2 regions of the Actinopolymorpha singaporensis genome follow, and region 1 is predicted to be linked to the other one. Evidence: riboswitches for the same ligand, from Rfam matches in the RefSeq annotation. Region 1 holds a riboswitch; the other holds the start of a gene.
What was found. Region 1 has a riboswitch for ZMP and ZTP ahead of BLU27_RS01150 (glycine hydroxymethyltransferase). Riboswitches for the same ligand answer to the same signal wherever they lie in the genome.
Positions count from the first base shown of each region.

Region 1 (7,127 bases):
CCTTCTTCCACGCCTCCATGTGCAGCTCGGCCGTCGTGGTGAGCACGCCGTCCAGGTCGAACAGGCACGCGGTGATCGTGTCCGGTAGTCCCAACATTCCCCCGACGCTACAGGCGAACCGGGGCATCCGGGTGTCAACCGGGCGCTGCCCACGCCCACCGAGGCGACTGCGGCGCAGCTGTGCGACCCTCGCAGACGCGGGGACCACCTGACACGAGGCCCAGTTGGAGGAAGCGCATGCGAGCTGCCGTCATTCACGGTAAGGGCGACGTCCGGATGGAGGACCGCCCCGACCCGGCCGTCCGCAGCGCGTCCGACGCGATCGTCAGGGTGACGGCGAGTTGCGTGTGCGGCTCGGACCTGTGGCCCTACCGGGGCGTCGTGCCCACCGTCGAGCCGCACCCGATCGGCCACGAGTTCGTCGGCGTTGTGGAGGAGGCCGGCGCCGAGGTCACCTCCGTGCGGCCGGGCGACTTCGTCATCGCGCCGTTCGTCGCCAGTGACGGCACCTGCCCGGCGTGCCGCGACGGGATCACCACGTCCTGTGACCGGCTCGGCTCGTGGGGCGGCGAGGACGCCGACGGCCTGCCGGTGGACGGCGGGCAGGGCGAGTACGTCCGCGTGCCCGAGGCCGACGGCACCCTGGTGGCTCTCCCCGAGGCGCCCGACGAGGCGCTGCTGCCCGGCCTGCTCACGCTGTCCGACGTGATGAGCACCGGTCACCACGCGGCGCTGGCCGCCCGGGTCGCGCCCGGCCGAACGGTCGTCGTGGTCGGCGACGGCGCGGTCGGCCTGTGCGGGGTGATCGCGGCCCGCCGGCTCGGCGCGGAGCGCGTGATCGCGATGTCCCGGCACCGGTCCCGGCAGGACCTGGCGAAGGCGTTCGGGGCCACCGACATCGTGGCCGAACGCGGCGAGGAGGGGGCCGCGAAGGTACGCGAACTGCTCGGCGGGGTGCTCGCCGACTCGGTGCTGGAGGCCGTCGGCACCAAGGGCTCGATGGAGCAGGCGTTCGCGGTGACCCGGCCCGGCGGCCAGATCGGCTACGTCGGGGTGCCCGCCGGTGGCGCGGAGCTGCCCATCCGGGCGATGTTCTCCGGCAACCTCAACGTCGCGGGCGGCGTGGCGCCGGCTCGTACGTACATCCCCGACCTCCTCCCCGACGTGCTGTCCGGCGCGATCGAGCCCGGGCGGGTGTTCGACCTCACGCTGGATCTGGAGAAGACGCCCGAGGCGTACGCCGCGATGGACGAACGCCGAGCTGTCAAGGTGATGTTGCGCCCCTGAGACCTCCTACCCGGTAGGGGAACCTCGCCCGCGGGCCCGGATGGGTGCCTGGTGTTGCCCGCGGGCGAGGCGAACCGGTCGGTCGGCTGTCAAGGCGAGTTTGCCCGGGCCTTCCTAGCGGCGCCCGTTCGGCCCTTCGTCCTCGCCGAGCCCCTCCTCCATGGCCTCGATGGTTCCCAGGTTGTTGTCGGTGCCCTCGACGTCGATGTCCGGCCCGGGTTCGCCTGCCCGGGCGCCGAGCGCCGCGGTCTCGCGCACCCGGTCGGCGCCGATCCGGGCCGCCGGGCGGGCGTTCACCGCACCACCCTGCCCGGCCAGTAACACCCGCAGGTGGCCGGCCGACACCGGTGCGATGTCGACGAACCCCGAGTCGATCGCCAGGTGGAACGCCGACCGCGCACCGGCCACATCGCCCTGGTCTCGCAGCAGCGTGCCCAGGTTGACCGCGGCCACCGACACCACGTCGGCGTGCCCGGAGTCCACCGCCAGCTCGTACGCCGACCGCGCGCCGGCCACGTCACCCTGCGCGTCCAGCAGCAGGCCGAGGTTCAGTGCCGCCATCGGCGCGACGTCGGCGTGCCCGGAGTCCACCGCCACCTGGTAGGCGGCCCGGGCGTCGTCGACCTCGGCCTCCTCGGTCAGCAGCACACCGAGGTTGTTCGCCGCCATCGGCGCCACGTCGGCGTGCCCGGACCGCACGGCCAGCTCGTACGCCGCGCGGGCGCCGCCCACGTCGGCCTCCTCGGTCAGCAGCACACCGAGGTTGTTCGCCGCCATCGGCGCGACGTCGGGGTGGCCGGAGTCGACCGCCCGCTGGAACGCCGTCTCCGCACCCACCAGGTCGCCCTGGTCCTTCAGCAGCGAACCCCGGTAGAGCGCCGCCATCGGCACCACGTCCACGTCACCGGAGTCGACGGCCCGCTGGTACGCAGCCTCCGCGCCCTCGGGGTCGCCCTGGTCCTTCAGCAACATGCCGAGGTTCAGCGCGGCGACCGGCATCACGCCCGGGTGGCCGGAGTCGACCGCCCGCTGGTACGCCGTCCGCGCACCCGCCATGTCGCCCTGCTCACGCAGCAGCGAACCCAGGTTCAACGCGGCCACCGGCACCACCTCGGCGTGGCCGGAGTCGACCGCCCGCTGGTACGCCGTCCGCGCACCCGCCATGTCGCCCTGCTCACGCAGCAGCGAACCCAGGTTCAACGCGGCCACCGGCACCACCTGGGGGTGGCCGGATCCCATCGCCCGTTCGTACGCCGTCTCCGCACCGGCGACGTCGCCCTGGTCCTTCAGCAACATGCCGAGGTTCAGCGCCGCCGACGGCACCACGTCGGTGTGCCCTGAGTCGACCGCCCGCTGGTACGCCGTCCGCGCACCCGCCACGTCGCCCTGGCCCCGCAGCAGCGAACCCAGGTCGTTCGCCGCCCGGGGCACCACGTCGGTGTGCCCGGAGTCGATCGCCTTCTGGTACGCACCGCGGGCACCGCTCACGTCGCCCTGCTGGCGCAGCAGCGCACCCAGGTTGTTCGCCGCCCGCGGCATCACGTCCGGGTGACCGGAGTCGATCGCCTTCTGGAACGCCGCCCGCGCGCCGGCCACGTCACCGCGCTCGCGCAGCAGCAGGCCGAGGTTGTTCGCCGCCCGCGGCGCCTCCTCGGCATGGTCGAGGTCGAGCACCTTGCGGAACGCGAGTTCGGCGGCGGACTGGTTGCCGCGCAGGCTCGCGCCGATGCCGATGTTGAACGCGTCATCGGGCGGAACAGCGGCGATGAGCTCCTGCCACATCGCGTCGAAGACCGGCCTGGCCTCCTGGCCGTGGCGGCCCTCCTCGACCGCGACCACGTAGTCCAGGATCTCCAGGGCACCGTCGGCGCTCTCCGGCGCCGGCTTTCCTCGCGCACCGATCCCCGCGCCGGCCGCCCCGCCGAACGACGTACCGGCCCCCGCACCGATGCCCGCACCGATCCCCGTGCCGATCCCCGGGATGGCACCGGGCGCCGCCCCGGCACCGCCACCGACGTAACTCAGCAGCGAGACCTCGGAGGCGACAGGTTCGGTGGCCCATGCCATGCCCTCCTCGAACAACGCGGTGGTCGGGTCGAGGTCGATGCGCACCCGGCGCAGGTACAGCGGGTAGAGACCGCGGAGTTCGGACTCGGTGAGCGGCCGGTTCAGCCCGGCCCGCCGCGCGTCCACCGCCGCCTGCACGATCGTGTAGCCGGCGGGTTCCCCGTCCCGGCCGGCGCGGAACTTCGCCACCAGCTGGTCCCCGCCGATCAGCGCCTCGCCGATGCTGGCGTTGATCTGCAGCTGCGGGTACAGCTGCTCGGCCTCCGCGCGCTCGCGTACGGTCAGCTCGAAGTCCAGCGGCACCTTCGTCGCCCGGCGCAACGCCGCCTTGGCGGTGGCCGCCACGTCGCCGGTGCTGTCCAGCACCTGGTCCCAGCGTTCGTCGGTCATGCTCGCCACGATCATCGCGTGCCGGGCAGCACGGTCCAGTGTGTCCGCGGACAGGTGGACCAGGTCGGCCGCGGTGACGTCGTCCAGCCACACCACCCACGGCTGACGGCCGCGGGGTAGCGCCTCCTCCTCGCGCAGGGCCTCGGCGAGTTCCTCGCCGCTGCCGGGTACGAACACGGCCGGGTCCCGGCCGCCGAGCACCGACCGCACGGCCTCGACCACCGTGCGCGACTTGCCGGCCTTCGAAGGACCGACCACGACCACGAACGGGAACGGCGGACCGTCGGAGTTCAGCAGTGCGGCCAGCCGGCCGTCCGCGGCCGGACGGCGTACGTACGGCGCCTGGCCGCGGTGGGCGTAGTGCGTCGGCGTCGGTCCCAGCACCGCCTCGGACAGCTCCGACAGCCGGGGGAACGTCCGCTCGGGAACCTGCGGCGCCTTACGTCCGCGCTCCCGCCGCTGGCCGGGCACTCGGGTGGCCGGCTGGGTCTGGGTGCGGGCACCGGAGCGGGCTCCGGGCGGCTCGCCCTGCCAGCCGCCGGAACGCTCGGCCGGTGCGCTGGGCTCGCCGCGCTCGCTCCACGGCCCCTCGCCCTCGTTCCAGCCGCCTTCGCCTTCACCGCCCTCCCGGCCCTCCTCCTGCCAGGGCCCCTCGGCGTCCTCCCGCCACGGAGCGTCGTCCTCCTGCCAGGGTCCGGTCCGTTCACCGGAGTCCGCCGGCCCGTCCGCGGCCTGCGCCCGGGCGGCGCGCACGCTCTCCGGCTCGGTCAGCCGCCCCACCCCGGCTATCACGAACGCGGCGACGGCGAGCAGGGCGAGCCCGCCCACCACCGGACGCTGCGTACCGGCCGTGATCGTCTCGATCAGGGCCGCCAGCACCAGGAAGACCAAACCGATCATTCCCAGCGAGCGGACCCACGTCCGCCCCTGCGACTCCTCCGGCTTGCCCGAGTCGCCGTGCTGTCCCTTCTGCGCCGCCACAACCTCACCCCCCGACGCTCGGAGCCTTCGGCCCCGCGGTCGGCGTACCGCCTCTGACCTGCGGAAACGGTTCCGCCCAGAGAAGTCCCTGAGACATTCCTCATCCCAGTGTCCACACAGGCGGGTGGATGAGGGCACAAACGCCGGAGAGGGCGCCGCCCAACCCGGGCCGAAGCGCATCCGGCCGTGGCGGACCGTCCCGGTCCGGGCGGGCACGGCCGTACATGGGGGCCTTGGAGGACATGGCCCGCCCGGGCGGATCGTCGCGACGTTGGTGGGCCAGCCAGCCTCGGCGCGGCCTGTACCCCTGTGTCCGGGTACGGGTGGCTGCACGCGGACGACCGGCCACGGTAGCCTCGGTGCAGGCCGTGACTGGCGCGTTGGGATGGGATCGACCATCGGGAAGCGGCCTCGTCGAAGGACGGAGTGCCGTGCGCCTGGGCCCCCTTCCGTACGCCACAGGAGGTCCCCATGAGCCCCGCGTCCGCCCCGGACAGCCCGAAGGACAGCCCCCAGAAGAGCCCGGCGAACAGCCCGGCGAACAGCCCGGCGAACAGCACCGAGTCGACCGCGTTCCGGAGCGCACTGGACGTGATCGCCCGGGTCGAGCCCCGGGTCGCCGCCGCGATCGGCGCCGAACTGCACGACCAGCGCGAGTCCCTGAAGCTGATCGCGAGTGAGAACTACGCCTCGCCGGCGGTCCTGCTGGCGATGGGCAACTGGCTCAGCGACAAGTACGCCGAGGGCACCATCGGGCGCCGCTTCTACGCCGGCTGCCAGAATGTCGACACCGTGGAGGCGCTGGCAGCCGAGCACGCCCGCGAGCTCTTCGGCGCCCCGCACGCCTACGCCCAGCCGCACTCGGGGATCGACGCCAACCTGGTGGCGTTCTGGGCGGTGCTGGCCAACCGGGTCGAGGCGCCCGCGCTGGAGAAGGCGCAGGTCCGCCAGGTCAACGACCTGTCCGAGCAGGACTGGTTCGAGCTGCGCCGCGAGCTCGGCAACCAGCGGATGCTCGGCATGTCCCTCGACGCGGGCGGCCACCTCACCCACGGGTTCCGGCCGAACATCTCCGGCAAGATGTTCGACCAGAGGAGCTACGGCACCGACCCGCGGACCGGCCTGATCGACTACGACGAGGTGCGCCGGGCGGCGCAGGAGTTCCGCCCGTTGATCCTGGTCGCCGGCTACTCGGCGTACCCCCGGCTGATCAACTTCGCGACGATGCGCGAGATCGCCGACGAGGTCGGTGCGACGTTCATGGTCGACATGGCCCACTTCGCCGGCCTGGTCGCGGGCAAGGTGCTCACCGGCGACTACGACCCGGTGCCGCACGCCCACATCACCACCACCACGACGCACAAGTCGCTGCGCGGCCCGCGCGGCGGGATGGTCCTGTGCCAGCCCGAGCTCGCCGACCAGGTCGACCGCGGCTGCCCGATGGTGCTCGGCGGCCCGCTGCCGCACGTGATGGCGGCGAAGGCGGTCGCGCTGGCCGAGGCCCGGCAGCCGGACTTCCGCGACTACGCCCAGCGGATCGTGGACAACGCGAAGGCGCTGGCCGAGGGGCTCACCAGGCGCGGGGCGAAGCTGGTCACCGGGGGCACCGACAACCACCTCGTCCTGCTGGACGTGTCGTCGTACGGCCTCACCGGCCGGCAGGCCGAGGCGGCGCTGCTGGAGTCGGGCATCGTCACCAACCGCAACGCCGTCCCGCAGGACCCCAACGGCGCGTGGTACACCTCCGGCATCCGGCTCGGCACCCCCGCGCTCACCACCCGCGGCCTCGGCACCGCCGAACTGGACGAGGTGGCCGGACTGATCGACACGGTGCTCGCCCAGACCAAGCCGGGCACCACCAAACAGGGTGCCCCGTCGAAGGCCTCGCACGTGCTCGACGAGGCGGTGGCCACCCGGGTCTCCCAGCAGGCCGCCGACCTGCTGTCGAACCACCCGCTGTACCCCACGGTCGACCTCGGCTGAGGCGCCGACCTCGGCCGGGGCCCGTGGCGGCCCACCCGCGCCCGGCGCGGGTGGGCCGCCACGCACGGCGTAGGGCACGATGGAAGCGCCATGTCGCTCACTGATCCGTTGTCCCCGCCGTCCACGTCCGCCCTTCCCACCCCCTCGCTGGCCGCCACGCAGCTGACGCGGCTGCACCCGCCGGCCGACCCTGCCGACACCGATCCGGACTCCCTCTACGAGGCCTTCGCCAGCTGGGCCGGCGAACGCGGGTTCACCCTCTATCCCCACCAGGAAGAGGCGCTGATCGAGATCGTCTCCGGCGCCAACGTGATCCTTGCCACCCCGACCGGGTCCGGCAAGAGCCTGGTCGCCGCCGGTGCCCACTTCGCCGCGATGGCACAGGGCAGACGGACCTACTACACCGCACCGATCAAGGC
Region 1 is NZ_LT629732.1:231,725-238,851, forward strand. Features, by position in the region: gene BLU27_RS01135 (HAD family hydrolase) at 1-97, opposite strand, end outside; gene BLU27_RS01140 (zinc-dependent alcohol dehydrogenase family protein) at 238-1,287, shown strand; gene BLU27_RS01145 (tetratricopeptide repeat protein) at 1,402-4,725, opposite strand; ZMP/ZTP riboswitch at 5,084-5,175, shown strand; gene BLU27_RS01150 (glycine hydroxymethyltransferase) at 5,197-6,708, shown strand; gene BLU27_RS01155 (DEAD/DEAH box helicase) at 6,799-7,127, shown strand, end outside.

Region 2 (7,127 bases), 860 kb from region 1:
TCCTCGTTCTCGTCGTCATCCAGTGGGCACCGCTGGCCGGCCTGGACCGCTCGGTGGCCACCTGGTGGACGACGGTGGTGACACCGGGCTCGGGGCTCGCGGACTTCTTCGTCGTGGTGCAGGCGATCAGCCAGCCGTGGGTGCTGCGGGCCGCCGCGGTGGTGGTGGCGGCGTTCGTGATCAGGGCCGGGCACCGCCGGCTCGGCCTCTGGCTGATCGGGGCGGTCGCGGTCGGCACGCTGCTCGAGTGGTTCCTCAAGGCGCTGGTCGCGCGGCCACGGCCGCCGGTGGCGCGGCCGGTCTCGGAGCCGCTCGGTTACTCCTTCCCGTCCGGACATGCCCTGATGTCGGCCCTCGTGGCGGTCGCGCTGGTGATCGTCGCGCTCCGGCTGCGGGTCCGTACGCGCGGCAAGGTCGCGGCGATCGTCGCGGCAGGCGGGACGATCCTGCTGGTCGGGCTGGATCGGGTAGCCCTGTCGGTGCACTACGTTTCAGACGTGCTAGCCGCCTGGATACTCGCGCCCGCCCTGCTCGGAGCCACAGTTCTCGCCTTCGGGCTGGGTCGCCCCCGTGACCCGGCAGGTGAGCACGAGCCGGAACGCCCCCGCCGCCGCGTCGCCGTGGTGCTCAATCCCTCGAAGATCGACGACGCCACCGACTTCCGCAACCAGGTCGAACGCACGGCCCAGCGCGGAGGGTGGGAGCCGCCGGAGTGGTTCGAGACCACCGTGGACGACCCCGGTCACGCGATGTCCAAGGCCGCGCTCGCCGCCCAGGTCGACCTGGTGATCGCCGCCGGCGGCGACGGCACGGTCCGGGTCGTCTGTTCCGAACTCGCCGGCAGCGACGTTCCGGTCGGAATCGTGCCCGTCGGCACCGGCAACCTGCTGGTCCGCAACCTCGGCCTGCCGCTGGACCTGCAGGAGGCGATCGAGGTGTCGTTCACCGGTTCCGACCGGCGGCTCGATCTCGTGCGGGTCGAAGGGGACAGCCTGGAGGCCGACCGGTTCGCGGTGATGGCCGGGCTCGGGCTGGACGCGGCCGTGGTGGGCGAGGCGCCGGCCAAGCTCAAGCGGCGGGTCGGCTGGGCGGCGTACGCGGTGTCCATCGCACGTAACCTGTCGTTCCCCGCGCTGAGGGTGGACATCGCCGTCGACGACGATCCGCCGGTACGCCGGTGGGTGCGCACCGTTCTGATCGGCAACGTCGGCACCCTGCACGGCGGGCTCGAACTCCTCCCCGAGGCCGAACCGGACGACGGGATGCTGGACGTGGTGGCGGTGGCGCCGCGCCGGCTGACCGAGTGGCCGCACGTGGCGTGGCGGGTGATCCGGCGGTCGAAGGAACAGGACGAACGCCTGCACACCTGGCGCGGCCGCCGGGTCGTCGTGACCGCCGCGGAGGACTGCCCGCGCCAGCTCGACGGCGACGTCATCGACGCAGGGCGCGAGCTGCGATGCGAGATCGAGCCGGGCGTCCTGCTCATCCGGATGCCGCAGACGGAGCGCCGCACCTAGCTCTGTCCTGGCTCCGCCTACTGGCTGCCCTACGCGGGCTCCCCGTCAGCGGGTCGCTCGTCGAAGGCGGCCTCCACGACGTACGCCGGCACCTGGTCGGGTTCGGCGAGCACGGCCGCGACGGCGTACCGAAGGTCCCACCGGCCGCTCGCCCAGGCCAGCGCCCGGGCGAGCCCGGCACCTGTGGCCGCGTGCGGGCGCCCGTCGTCGTCCACCCACCACTCCACCGACTGACCGTCGACGTGCAGGTCGTCGTACTCCCGCCAGCTCGTGGGCACGTCCGGGAGCAGCAGGCGGACCGCCTCCGGCACCGGGCGTTCGCCGCCGTCACCCGCAGGCTCTCCCTCGACCTCACCGGCGGCGAGCTCGGAGGCCAGCGGCAGGTCGAGGAGTTCGGCGAGATTGTCCGCGGCCTCGCCGGTCGCCACGACCTGCTCGCCCAGGTCGGTGCGCTGCGCCCACATCGGTGCGTCCACGACCACCGCGTCGTCGGCGTCGACCACCCGGGTCTGCCGGCCGGCCAGGACGCGGACGCGCTCCGGGGCGGAGTCCGTGCCCAGCAGCTGCGGGTCGAGTGAGCCGAGCTGCGCCCACAGCCGCACCATCGTCGGCGCGTCCACGACCAGGGCGGGGTCGGCGAGCCGGTGCAGGATCCGGCGCAGGCCTGCGCTGTCCAGGTCGTCGGCGGTCCGGACGAGGCCGATCGCCTGCCGGGCCGCCGGGTCGAACGCCGCCAGCCAGGCCGGGGCCGGGCGGGCCAGCGCGGCGATCGCGGGTTCGGCGTCGGGGTCGGCGTACGCGGGGATCGGCAGGCCGTCGACGTGGACGTGCCGTCGGATCCACCAGGCGGAGTACGACGGGACGTCCACCGCAGGCAGCTCCGGCCGGCGCGGGTCCCGCAGCCGCGCGGGAACCACCAGTGCCCGGCGCAGTGCCGGCTCGGCGACCAGCAGCGCGAGTGCCCGCGGCCAGGCGTCCTCGCGTACGAAGTCGACGTCGCGCACGGCGAGGAACTCACCGACCGTTCCGCCGCCGTCGCCTGCCTCGAGCTCGTCGGCGGCCTCGCTGGCCCAGGTCTCGATGTCGTCGAGTTCGGCGAGTTCGTCCGGCGGGGCGGTGAGGTCGACGTCGGAGGCGGTGACCAGACCGAGCGTGCCCACCACGCCGGCCGCCTCCAGCACCTGCGGACCCCAGCGTTCGAACACCGCCCGATCGAGCGGAGCGAGGTCCTCGGGGTCGAACAGCTCCTCCGCCCGCGAGCCGGGGAGGACGAGTGCGCTGGCGGGGGCCAGTTCGCCGGTGTCGTCGGGCAGGGCGAGGTCGCCGAGCCACGGCAGCTCACCGGGCTGCAGTCCCCCGGCGCGCACCGCGGCGGCGACCAGGGCGAGCACCGCGTCGGCGACCTCGGCCGGCTCGTCGGCGTCCGGGGAGTCCTGGACCGCCGCCCGGACCGCTCCGTCGTCGAGGATCCCGCGCGGACTGGCGGGTGTCGCGCCGAGGCGTTCGAGGATGTCGAACGCGGGTTCGGCCGCGGCCACGGGATGGATCAGCCGAAGGCCGTACGACGCGAGGACGCCCGTCGTCTCCTCGGGGAGTTCGGCGCCGCCGGGCAGCAGCAGGCCACGCGCACCGCGGGCGACCCGGCCGTCGGCCAGCGGGATCGGCAGCGCGCCCAGCGCCTCCCGGCGTTCGGGGTCGGCGGCGGCACCGGCGAGGGCGACGTACAGGTCGTGCCACCAGTCCGGCGGGTGCGCGTCGGCCACCGCGCCGAGTTCGTCGACCAGGTCGGCCAGCGGAAGCCGGCGTACGCCGAGCGCGTCGAGGGCTGAGCCGTGCCGGGGCTCCGGGGCGACCAGCCCGCCGACCACGGACGCGAGAGTGCGTACGAGCACCGGGTCGGCGTTGTCGACGACGACCGCCTCCCGCGGGCGCAGCAGGAGGTGCGGGTCCTCCGCCGACGGCAGCAGCGGCGTGCCCGGGAGCCGCTGGGCGATGGCGTCGCGCAGGGCGCCGTCGAGCCGGCCCGCCGGCAGGCCGAGGGGCACGAGGTCGAGCGGGTCGGCACCGGACTCGGCGCGGGCGCGGGCGAGTTCGGCGTACGCCGCGGCCGCCTCCTGCACCAGCCGGTCGGTGAGCGGACCGGGTGCGACGTGCCGGCGGGTCGGGTCGAGCGGGAACGACGCCAGCAGAAGGGCCGGGACCGACAGGGGTTCGTCGGTCGGCGTGGGCGCGTGTACGACCCGCGGCAGCGCCGACTGGGCGGTCCACCCTCCACCGAGCGGGTCGACCGGCGCGGCGTCGCGGGGCACCGCCCACAGCACCGACCAGTACGGCCGGTCGCGTTCCTCGGTGGGGCGGTCCGCCAGCAGCGTGGCGCGTTCGGCGTCCGTCCAGGTTCCGCCGGCCCGGACGGTGTGCCAGCGCGCGGCGGCGTCGGACAGCACACGTACGGGTGCGGTGCCGGTGTCGATCTCGACCCGGTCCAGGTGGGGCAGAGCCAGCAGCAGGGTGTCGTCGACCTCGGCCAGCAACTCGCGTACCAACTCCGCCGCGGCCTCGTCGCGCAGCGGCAGCACCACGGCCGTGTCGAACCCCTCCGGCGGCTCGCCCTCCGCGGGGAACGGCAGCCGCAACGCCGGCACCTGGCCCCCGCGCCGGCGTACCTCCGTGTCCAGTCCGGTCGCCTCTCGCGCGGCCTCGGCGACCAGCGCGGCGGTGTCGGCGCGGGAGAACCGCACCCCGCCGGACCGGGACAGCACGACCGGCTCGTCGGTGACCGCGAGCACGGCCGCGAACCCGACCCCGAACCGGCCGACGGCCGACTCGACCGGCTCTAACGGCTCGACCGGCTCCAGCGGCTCTAGCGGCTCTAGCGGCTCGGACAACTCTGAGGGCTCACCGGGACGGACAAGGCCGGTCGGTCGGGCCAGTCCGGTCGGTTCGGTCGGTTCGGTCGGTTCTGCGCGCTTGGCGGAGGCCCGCAGCGTCGCCAGCGACTGCACCCCGTCGGCGGTCAGCCCGGCGCCGGTGTTCTCCACGACGAGGACGGGTCCGCCGGACGCGGACCACGCCGGAGCGTCGTCGCGCAACGTGAACCGGACGACGCCGGGTACGCCTGCACGCGCGGCGGCGTCGGCGGCGTTCTGTGCCAACTCGACGACCAGCCGGTCGCGGTAGCCGCCGAGCGCCAGGTCCTCCTCGGCGTTGGCGTCCTCCCGGAAGCGCGCCGGTGACGCCGACCAACCGGCCAGCACCCGGTCGCGGATCTGCCCTGTCGCAAACGGATCGCTCACCGTAGGCATTATCGACCCGCCCGGACCTGCCCGCGGCCGGGGCCTGCGGGCAGGTCCGGCGCGATTCACGCGATTCACGCGGATAGGGTTGGGCTCGCCGCGACTGGCGCGGATGGATCCGACCATCGGGAAGCGGCGAACCGGCCTCGGTCGACTCTGGGGCCTGGACCGGCCTCGACCGCCTGGGGGCCTCGGTCTGCAGCATCCACCTGCGACCGAGGGAGAACCCCGATGCAGCTGCGGTACGGCATGAATCCCCACCTGCCGGCGTCCGTGACGCCCGTACGACCCGGCGAGTGGCCGCTCGAGGTGGTCAACGGCACGCCGTCGTACCTCAACCTGCTGGACGCGCTGGCCGGCTGGCGGCTGGTCAGGGAGGCCGCCGACCTGTTTGGCCGGCCCGCCGCCGCGTCCATCAAGCACCTGTCCCCGGCCGGCGCCGCCCTCGACGGCCCGGTGGACGAGGTGGCGGCGACCACCTTCGGCGTGGGCGGCAGCGTCGACGCGGCGGGGCTGAGTCCGGTGGCACGGGCCTACGTACGTGCACGGGACACCGACCCACAGTCGTCGTACGGCGACGTCATCGCGGTGTCCGCGCCCGTCGACGTGACTCTCGCCCGGCTGTTGCGCCGCAAGGTGTCGGACGCGATCATCGCCCCGGCGTACGAGCAAGGCGCGGTTGACATCCTGGCGCCCAAGAAGAGCGGGCGTTTCCTCGTCCTGCGGACGGATCCGGCGTACGAGCCTCCTGAGGAGGAGGTCCGCGAGCTCCACGGCCTGCGCCTCGTCCAGCCCGTCGACAAGCTGAGGTTGACACCCGAGCTCGTACGCGTGGACACGGCGGGGCAGCCGCTGCCGGCACACGCCGTCGAGGACCTGCTGTTCGGCCAGGTCGTACTCCGGCACACCCAGTCGAACTCCGTCGTCTACGTGCGCGCCGGCGTGACCCTCGGCGTCGGCGCCGGTCAGCAGTCCCGGATCGCCTGCACCCGGATCGCCGGGGCGAAGGCCGACGCCTGGTGGGAGCGCCGCCACGAGCGGCCGGCCGACGTCGCGTTCGGGTCGGACGCGATGGTGAACTTCCGCGACAACGTGGACGAGGCCGCCCGGCACGGCGTGCGGTGGTTCGCCGAGCCGGGCGGTTCGATCCGCGACGACGAGGTGGCCCGGGCCTGCCACGAGCACGGGATCAGGCTCGTCCGGACCGGAGTACGCCTCTTCCGGCACTGAGGCCCTGGCGGGTCTCAGCCACGGGCGAGGACGGTGCGCAGGGCCCGGCCGAGCTCGGCCCGGGCATCGGTGCCGGCGGGCGCCTCGGCCGACCGCCAGGCGACCACCCCGCCCGGGCGGACCAGCACCGCACCGTCGGCACCGGTCCCGTGCCGTGCCGGACCGTCGGCGGCGGTCAGGTCGGAGCCGAAACGGTACGTCCCCGACCGGCACCTCCAGCCCGGCCGACACCGACCCAGCCGCGTCGGTCCGTGCCTGCCCGGCCGGCCCGGCGAGCAACACGAAGTCCCGTCCGTACAGGTCGAGCGTGGAGATCTCCGCACCGGCGTGCCCGACCACGACGTGCGGTGCCCGGGTGCCGGGCTGCCCGGACAGCGCGCCCTGTGGCAGCGGCGACGCGTCCTCGTCGGCGCCGACCACCGCGGCGGAGCGGTACTGGTAGCCCATCGCGACCGCGGAGTACTCCAGCATCTGCACGTCCGCGTCGGGCCCCATCCGGTTACCGAACCGCGCGTACGCCTGCTCCATGGTGAGGCGGCGTCGCCGACCAGGAAGACCCGGCCGGCGGCGCGGGAACGGACAAGTGTCGGTGGTCCCTGCCAAGGTGTTCTCGTGCTGGTACCGCGGCGTCCCACGCCCGCCGCGGTGCCGAGCACGGAGCAGCACCGCAGGACCACGCGGCAAGCAGTGAGCGCGCAGGTCAGCGACTCAGCTGCGACCCTCCCGCACACGGGCCAGCCAGTCCGCCGCGCCCCGGAAGTCGGCGTCGGTGGTGCCAATGCGCAGGTCGATCCGGGCGCCGTCCGCGCGCGGATACGACCCGAGGAAGCGCACCTCCGCGCACACCCGGCGCAGGCCCATCAGCGCCTCGCCGACCCGCGCCTCATCGACGTGCCCCTCGCAGTCGATGGAGAAGTTGTACCGGCCGATGCCGTCACCGGTCGGCCGGGACTCGATCCGGGTCAGGTTGACCCCGCGTACGGCGAACTCGTCCAGGATCTCCAGCAGCGCTCCCGGGTGGTCGTCGCGGATGAACGCCACCAGGGACGTCTTGTCGGCACCGGTCATCGGCCCCGGTGCGGCCGGC
Region 2 is NZ_LT629732.1:1,093,683-1,100,809, forward strand. Features, by position in the region: gene BLU27_RS05035 (bifunctional phosphatase PAP2/diacylglycerol kinase family protein) at 1-1,517, shown strand, start outside; gene BLU27_RS29775 (hypothetical protein) at 1,547-4,810, opposite strand; ZMP/ZTP riboswitch at 4,900-5,005, shown strand; gene BLU27_RS05045 (5-aminoimidazole-4-carboxamide ribonucleotide transformylase) at 5,042-6,040, shown strand; gene BLU27_RS30975 (hypothetical protein) at 6,055-6,168, opposite strand; gene pheA (prephenate dehydratase) at 6,749-7,127, opposite strand, start outside.
Region 2: another riboswitch for ZMP and ZTP. It lies ahead of BLU27_RS05045 (5-aminoimidazole-4-carboxamide ribonucleotide transformylase); the one in region 1 lies ahead of BLU27_RS01150 (glycine hydroxymethyltransferase).